3 regions of the Streptomyces sp. NPDC051109 genome follow, and region 2 is predicted to be linked to each of the others. Evidence: riboswitches for the same ligand, from Rfam matches in the RefSeq annotation. Region 2 holds a riboswitch; each other region holds the start of a gene.

Region 1 (2,257 bases), on a different contig from region 2:
CCTTCTGGGATGTGACGCTGGGTGTGCGGTGGCATGTCGGGCCGTGGGATGGCCCCGCCGACTAGAGCCTAACCGGCTCCGGGCACTCGACCGGCCGACCGCCCGCCTCCTGGGACGAAAAAGGGCCCGAATACCCGCCTTCCGGGACATAGGGCCCTCGAACGCCGGCACATCGGAGCCGGCCGGACCCGGCCGGGGCCGGTCCGGGTCCCGGAAAACGCCGCCGCCCGGCGCGTGAGGGGAAGACGCGCCGGGCGGTCGGGCTGCCGCGGCGCCGCTCGGGCGGCCGCGGTTGTCACTGCAGGATTCAGCTGAGCTTCAGCATCTGACCCGGGAAGATGAGGTCGGCGTCCGAGACGATGTCCTTGTTGAGCTCGAAGAGCTTCTCCCAGCCGCCCTTGACGCCGTTGGCCTCGGCGATGGTGCCGAGGGTGTCGCCCGACTTGACCTCGTACGAACCGTTGCCGGTCTTCACGACGGGGGCCTCGGCGCGCTCCGAGCGGGTGACCGGCGCGGAGCTCTCGCGCTTGGTCTCCTTCTTCGGCTCGGTCTTCTTCGGCTGGGTCTTCTTGGTCTCGGTCTTCGTCTCCGTCTTCTTCGGGGTGTCGGTCGCGCCGCCACCGTCGTAAGCAGAGTTGGAGAGGCCCTTGCCGCAGACCGGCCAGGCGCCCTTGCCCTGGCCCTTGAGGACCTTCTCGGCGATGGCTATCTGCTGCGACTTGGAGGCCTGGTTGGCCTGCGCGGCGTACGACTTGCCGCCGTACGCGGCCCACGTGGAAGACGAGAACTGCAGGCCGCCGTAGTAGCCGTTGCCCGTGTTGATGGACCAGTTGCCGCCGGACTCGCAGCTCGCGACGGCGTCCCACTGGGACGCGGTGGCGGCGGAGGCCGAGCCGGCCGCCATCAGGGGGGCGGCGACGGCGACACCGGCGACACCGGCGAGCGTGACGATGCGAGCGGCCTTGGAGGCGCGGCGGTGCTTGCCCTTGCCGGAAATCAGCATGGAGTTCTCCTCACCGACGCCTACGAGGTGAGCTGTCGGGTTCGGGCTGATGAGTGCCCGGCCGCGCGACTGGCGCACGACTTAACCCCTAGCCGGTTCCCCGGCCGTCTCTCAACGGCCGCTCCCGGCGCCTACCTTGGTTCCCCCGCTCCTGCCTTCGGCGCTTGACGCGACGACTGTTCCCTCCGTCCGCCGGCAGGATTCGGCGATGCGGACGAAGGAGCCCGCGGTGGCGGGCGACTCAGAAGGTAGACAGGTCTCTCCCCGATGTTCAACGAGGAACACCGGGGAGAAACGGCCCCTACTTGCCCTCCCCTCACCGGCGTTTGCGCAGGTGAGGGCGGGGTTTGCGGAAGGCTCCAGGCGGGACACGCCAGTTGACCGGAAGAGACACATGTCTCACTTGCAGATAACGGACATTCAGCCTTTTACGGGTGCCCGAAGTGCCGCTATTTCTAGCTTAGATCCAGATTCTGGCCGGGCTTGATCAGGTTGGCGTCATCGCCGATGACCTGCTCGTTGGCCTGGTAGAGCGCGTTCCAGCCGCCCTTGACCCCCTTGGCAGACGCGATCGCGGCGAGGCTGTCGCCCGCCTGGACCGTGTACGAGGGGTCCGACGCCGCGTCAGAGGCGACGGGCACCTCAAGAGCGGGCGTACCGCGGTGCTTGCCGGTGCCGGAGGGGTCCGGGATGCCGGCCGGGTCGGTGGTGGCCCCCGGGAGGCCAGGGGCCGAGGGGGCGCCGGGCGCGCTCGGGTCGGCCGGGTTGACCGGAGCCGTCGGGTCCGTCGGGCTCCCGGGCGCGGTGGGGCTCCCCGGGGCCGTCGGGTCGGCGGGCGCCGTCGGGGTGCCCGGGGCCGTCGTCGGGTCGCCCGGGAGCACCGGGGCGCTCGGCGAGGTGGACGGCGCGTCCGGATCGGGCATGACGGGCAGTCCGCTGTTGGGCGCGAGCGGCGCCGGCGGAAGGGTGAAGACCGGGGCCGGAGCCGGGGTCGGGGCGCCGAAGTCCCGCGCCTTCGCGCCGGAGCCGCCGGCCGGGACCGAGTCGTCGGGGCGCGAGGCACTCGGGGCGATCGGGCCGAGCGTGCCGGGCAGGCCCGGGTCCACGGCGGCCGCGGGGCCCTGCTGGGTCAGTCCGGCCGACTCCGAGCAGTGCCCGAAGGCCTGCGCGCCCTGGGTGCCCAGCACGCGCTCGGCGACGGCGATCTGCTGCGAGCGGCTCGCGAGGTCGGGGCGCTCGGCGAATTCGAGGCCG
Region 2 (2,257 bases):
CGGTGCTGCGGGTCAGACGTTGACGCCGTGCTGGCGCAGGTACGCGACCGGGTCGATGTCCGAGCCGTACTGGGCGCCGGTACGGGCCTCGAAGTGCAGGTGCGGGCCGCTGGAGTTGCCGGTGGAGCCCGACAGGCCGATCTGCTGGCCGGCGGTGACCTGGTCGCCGACGGAGACGCTCAGCGAGGACATGTGGCCGTACTGCGTGTACGTGCCGTCGGCGTGCTTGATGACGACGTTGTTGCCGTACGCGCCGCCCCAGCCGGCCTCGACCACGGTGCCGATGCCGACCGCGTGCACCGTGGTGCCGGAGGCCGCGTGGAAGTCGATGCCGGTGTGGCTGCCGGAGGACCACATGCCGCCGCCCGCGTGCCACTGGGTGCTGATGTAGGACTCGTCGACGGGGGCGACGAAGGTGTTGAGGCGCTTGCGCTCCTCCTCGCGGGCGGCGCGCTCGGCGGCCTCGCGCTCGGCCTTCGCCTTCTCCTCGGCCTTCTGCTTGGCCTCGGCGGCGCGCGCCTTCGCGTCGGCCTCCGCCTTCGCCTTCAGGGCCGCGGCCTCGGCCGCGTGCTCCTGGGCGTCGGCCTGGGCCTCGATCTGGCCCGGGAGGTCCTCGGCCGTCACGACGGCGTTCAGACCGGTGTCCTCCATGGAGGGGGCCTTGTCCGACGCGGCGAACGCCGGGCCTGCGAGGGAGCCGACGACACCGGTGGTGGCGAGGGCGGCTATGCCGGCGTAACCGGCGGTCTTGCGGCTCAGACGACTGGAACCACGGTGCTTACCGGCGGCACGACTGCCAAACGCCATGAAGGGGCTGATCCTTTCCTTCCTTCTCGCCTACCGGGTTAGCTGACGGGTTCGGAGCAGGAAGGTCTCCTACGGGCCCCCTCTGGCGAGGCGGTCCGATTCACCCCAGGGACACATGTGGGTCCCCGGCTCCCCAGGCTCGCGCCTGACGGGGACTCGGCGATCGCTGCCCGGTGCCGCGGATGCGGCGCGTACAACTGACGGACAGCACGGCCGACGCTAGGCGGATCATCAGTCAATCGCCAAACAGACACGCGTTTTTGTTGCATACGCCACACCCCATACGAGCAACCTCTCCACGAAACAGACAAAAGGGGCCCCGGCGGACAAGCCGCCGGAGCCCCTTGGAATGTCCGTCAGTTGGTGACGACGGTGACCTCACCGATCCCGAGCGCCCGCACGGGCTCCTCGATCTGCGCGGCGTCGCCCACCAGGACCGTGACCAGGCGGTCCACCGGGAAGGCCGCCAGGACGGCCGACGTCGCCTCCACCGTGCCCGTTTGGGCCAGCTGCGCGTACAACTGCGCCTGGTAGTCGTCCGGAAGCTCCTGCTCGACCTGGTCGGCGAGCGTGCCGGCGACGGCCGCGGCCGTCTCGAACTTCAACGGGGCCACGCCCACCAAGTTCTGCACCGCCACGTCCCGTTCGGCGTCGGTCAGGCCGCCCTCCGCGAGGGTGCGGAGCACCTTCCAGAGGTCGTCCAGCGCCGGGCCGGTGTTGGGGGTGTCGACCGAGCCGCTGATGGCGAGCATCGAGGCGCCCTTGCCGTCTGCGGTGGAGCGCAGCACCTGGCCGAAGGCGCGCACGCCGTACGTGTAGCCCTTCTCCTCGCGCAGCACCTTGTCCAGGCGTGAGGTGAGGGTGCCGCCCAGGCAGTAGGTGCCGAGCACCTGGGCCGCCCAGACCCGGTCGTGCCGGTCCGGCCCGATCCGGCCGATGAGCAGCTGCGTCTGGACCGCGCCGGGCCGGTCCACGATGACCACGCGGCCCGTGTCGTCGGCGGTGACCGGCGGAACCGGGAGCGGCTCGGCGGAGTTGCCGCTCCAGGAGCCCAGGGTGTCCCCCAGGACGGCGTCCAGGTCGATCCCGGTCAGGTCGCCGACGACCACCGCGGTGGCGGTGGCGGGGCGTACGTGGGCCTCGTAGAAGGCGCGTACGGCAGCGGAGTCGATCCGGGCGACCGTCTCCTCGGTGCCCTGGCGCGGCCGGGACATGCGCAGGGTCGACGGGAAGAGCTGCCGGGAGAGCTCCTTGGCGGCCCGGCGCTGCGGATTGGCCAGCTCGTGCGGGATCTCGTCGAGCCGGTTGCGCACCAGCCGGTCGACCTCGCTGTCGGCGAAGGCGGGTGCGCGCAGCGCCTCGGCGACCAGGCCCAGCGCCTTGGCCAGCCGGGAGGCCGGGACCTCCAGGGAGACCCGCAGGCCCGGGTGGTCGGCGTGCGCGTCGAGCG
Region 3 (2,257 bases), on a different contig from region 2:
CGGGTCGATGTCCGAGCCGTAGGACGGCCCGGTGCGGATCTCGAAGTGCAGGTGCGGGCCGGTCGAGTTGCCGGTGGAGCCGGAGAGGCCGATGGTCTGGCCGCCGGTGACGCTCTGGCCGACCGAGACGGAGAGCTGGGAGAGGTGGCCGTACTGGGAGTACTTGCCGTCGGCGTGACGGATGACGACCTCGTTGCCGTACGCGCCGCCCCAGCCGGCGGAGACCACGGTGCCCGCGCCGACGGCGCGGACGGTGGTGCCCGAGCTCGCGATGAAGTCGACACCGGTGTGGTAACCGCTGGACCACATGGCGCCGGGGGTCTTGTACTGGGTGGAGATCCCGCCACCGCCGACGGGGGCGACGAAGCCGGCGGCGCTGACCGTGCCGGCGGCGGACTTGGCGGCGGCGCTCTTCTTGGCGGGCGCGGGCGCGGGCGCGGGCGCGGCGGGGGCCGGAGCGGCGGGGGCCGGAGCGGCGGCCGCGGAGCCCTCGGCGTCCGAGGCGGAGGCCGGGGCGGAGTCCGAGGACTTCTTCGCCGGGGCCGGGGCCGCCTTCTCCGCGGGAGCCGGGGCGTCCCCGCCCTTCACGCCGAGGGCCAGCTTCAGCCCGGGGTGGATCAGCGAGGGGTCGGCGCCGACGGCCTCGCGGTTGTCGGCGTACAGCTGCTGCCAGCCGCCCGAGAGGTGGCGGTCCTGGGCGATCTTGGAGAGGTAGTCCCCCGGCACGACCGTGTAGACGGCCGAAGTGGCCGGGGAGCCCTGCTCGGCAGCGGCGGGCGCGGCCTGGAGGGCCGCCGGCAACTGCGGGGCCTGCACGGGAGCCGCAGCGGGTGCGGCGGCCGGAGCGCCGGCCGCGTGGGCGCCGGCGGCACCCAGCAGCGGCAGCGCGAGGGCCGCACCGCCGGTGCCCGCGACGGCGAAGCCGCGCGCCACGGAACGGGACTTGGGACGTCGGTGCTTACCCTTTGCAGGCATGGCGAATTCCTCTCCGTCGCCTGCGAGGTGAGCTGTCGGGTTCGGACTGGAGATGTCCGGCCGTGCATGAACAGAACATGAACGGCTTCACCCCGAGCTGCTCCGATGCGAATGATCGGGAACAGCGGCCTACCTGGTTCCCCCGCTCCTGCCGCGCGCGTGAATAGTCGGGTGCGGTTTCCGGACGGCGGCAGGATTCGGCGGTCCATCCGGATCGATCGCGAAGGTAATCGAGTTGAGCCGCACCGAACAAGCCACGAATTTCCTGACGGATTCACAGAAGCGGGAATCCGCCGGAATTCCGGTCACCCTGCGTCCATTCCCCGGCGCCAACAACCGCCCCGGCCGGGCCATTCGGCTTCGACGATCAGGCACTCACGGTCACCGTATGATCTGGCTCACGGGGCCGCGCCCGATCTCGCCTCCGGTTATGGCAAGTTGGCCCCAAGTAGTGTAATTCGGACAGATCGCGACGACGCGGAGGAGTTCCCGTGACCCAGCAGATACCCCGGCCCCCGCGGACGGAGCCCGTACCGGAGCCCGAACTCGCGGGGGTGCGCAACTTCCGTGACGTGGGCGGCCTCCCGACCACCGACGGCCGGAGGGTCAAGCCGGGAATACTGTTCCGTAGCGGACATCTGGCACATGCCACCGAAACCGATGCAGAATTCCTCGCATCGCTCGGCCTGCACACCGTCTTCGACTTCCGCAACGACGCCGACCACGCCCTGGAGGGGCCAGACGTCGAGCTCCCCGGCGTACGGAACGTCAACATCCCGCTGTCGGATCCGGCCGACGGCAAGGAGTTCTGGAAGATGGTCCGCGACGGCGGCATCGAACAGCTCCGCGGACTCCTCGGCGGGGGGAGGGCCGCCGACCGGATGGCCACGTCGTACCGCTCGATGATCGAGAACCGCACCGCCGAGCACAGCCGGGTCGTGCACGCCCTCGCCGAGGAGAGCGTTCCGGCGCTCATGCACTGCGCGGCCGGCAAGGACCGGGCCGGCCTGGCGATCGCCGTCACCCTGCTCGCGCTGGGCGTCGAGCGCGAGGCGATCGTGGCGGACTACCTGGAGTCCAACGCCCCGCACCGCCGCTACCGGGTGCGCCGCGGCAGCGATGCGCCCGAGGCCCGCTCCCCCGAGGTGATGGAGTTGCTCTCGCCGCTCTTCGACGCCCGGGCCGAGTACCTGACGGCCGCCTTCGACGCCATCGACGAGCACTGGGGCGGGGTCGACCGGTACCTCGCCGAGGGCCTCGGACTCGCGCCCGAGACCCTCGA

What was found. Region 2 has a riboswitch for cyclic di-AMP ahead of ACIBAD_RS14585 (M23 family metallopeptidase). Riboswitches for the same ligand answer to the same signal wherever they lie in the genome.
Positions count from the first base shown of each region.
Region 1: linked by a shared signal. The riboswitch ahead of ACIBAD_RS26905 (transglycosylase family protein) and the one ahead of ACIBAD_RS14585 (M23 family metallopeptidase) in region 2 are both predicted to bind cyclic di-AMP.
Region 3: linked by a shared signal. The riboswitch ahead of ACIBAD_RS18415 (peptidoglycan DD-metalloendopeptidase family protein) and the one ahead of ACIBAD_RS14585 (M23 family metallopeptidase) in region 2 are both predicted to bind cyclic di-AMP.

Region 1 covers NZ_JBITFF010000016.1:126,427-128,683, reverse strand. Annotated here, with positions in the region: gene ACIBAD_RS26905 (transglycosylase family protein) at 308-1,003, opposite strand; cyclic di-AMP (ydaO/yuaA leader) riboswitch at 1,006-1,176, opposite strand; gene ACIBAD_RS26900 (transglycosylase family protein) at 1,459-2,257, opposite strand, start outside.
Region 2 covers NZ_JBITFF010000006.1:325,748-328,004, forward strand. Annotated here, with positions in the region: gene ACIBAD_RS14585 (M23 family metallopeptidase) at 13-807, opposite strand; cyclic di-AMP (ydaO/yuaA leader) riboswitch at 821-979, opposite strand; gene ACIBAD_RS14590 (pitrilysin family protein) at 1,164-2,257, opposite strand, start outside.
Region 3 covers NZ_JBITFF010000009.1:49,262-51,518, reverse strand. Annotated here, with positions in the region: gene ACIBAD_RS18415 (peptidoglycan DD-metalloendopeptidase family protein) at 1-975, opposite strand, end outside; cyclic di-AMP (ydaO/yuaA leader) riboswitch at 980-1,188, opposite strand; gene ACIBAD_RS18410 (tyrosine-protein phosphatase) at 1,467-2,257, shown strand, end outside.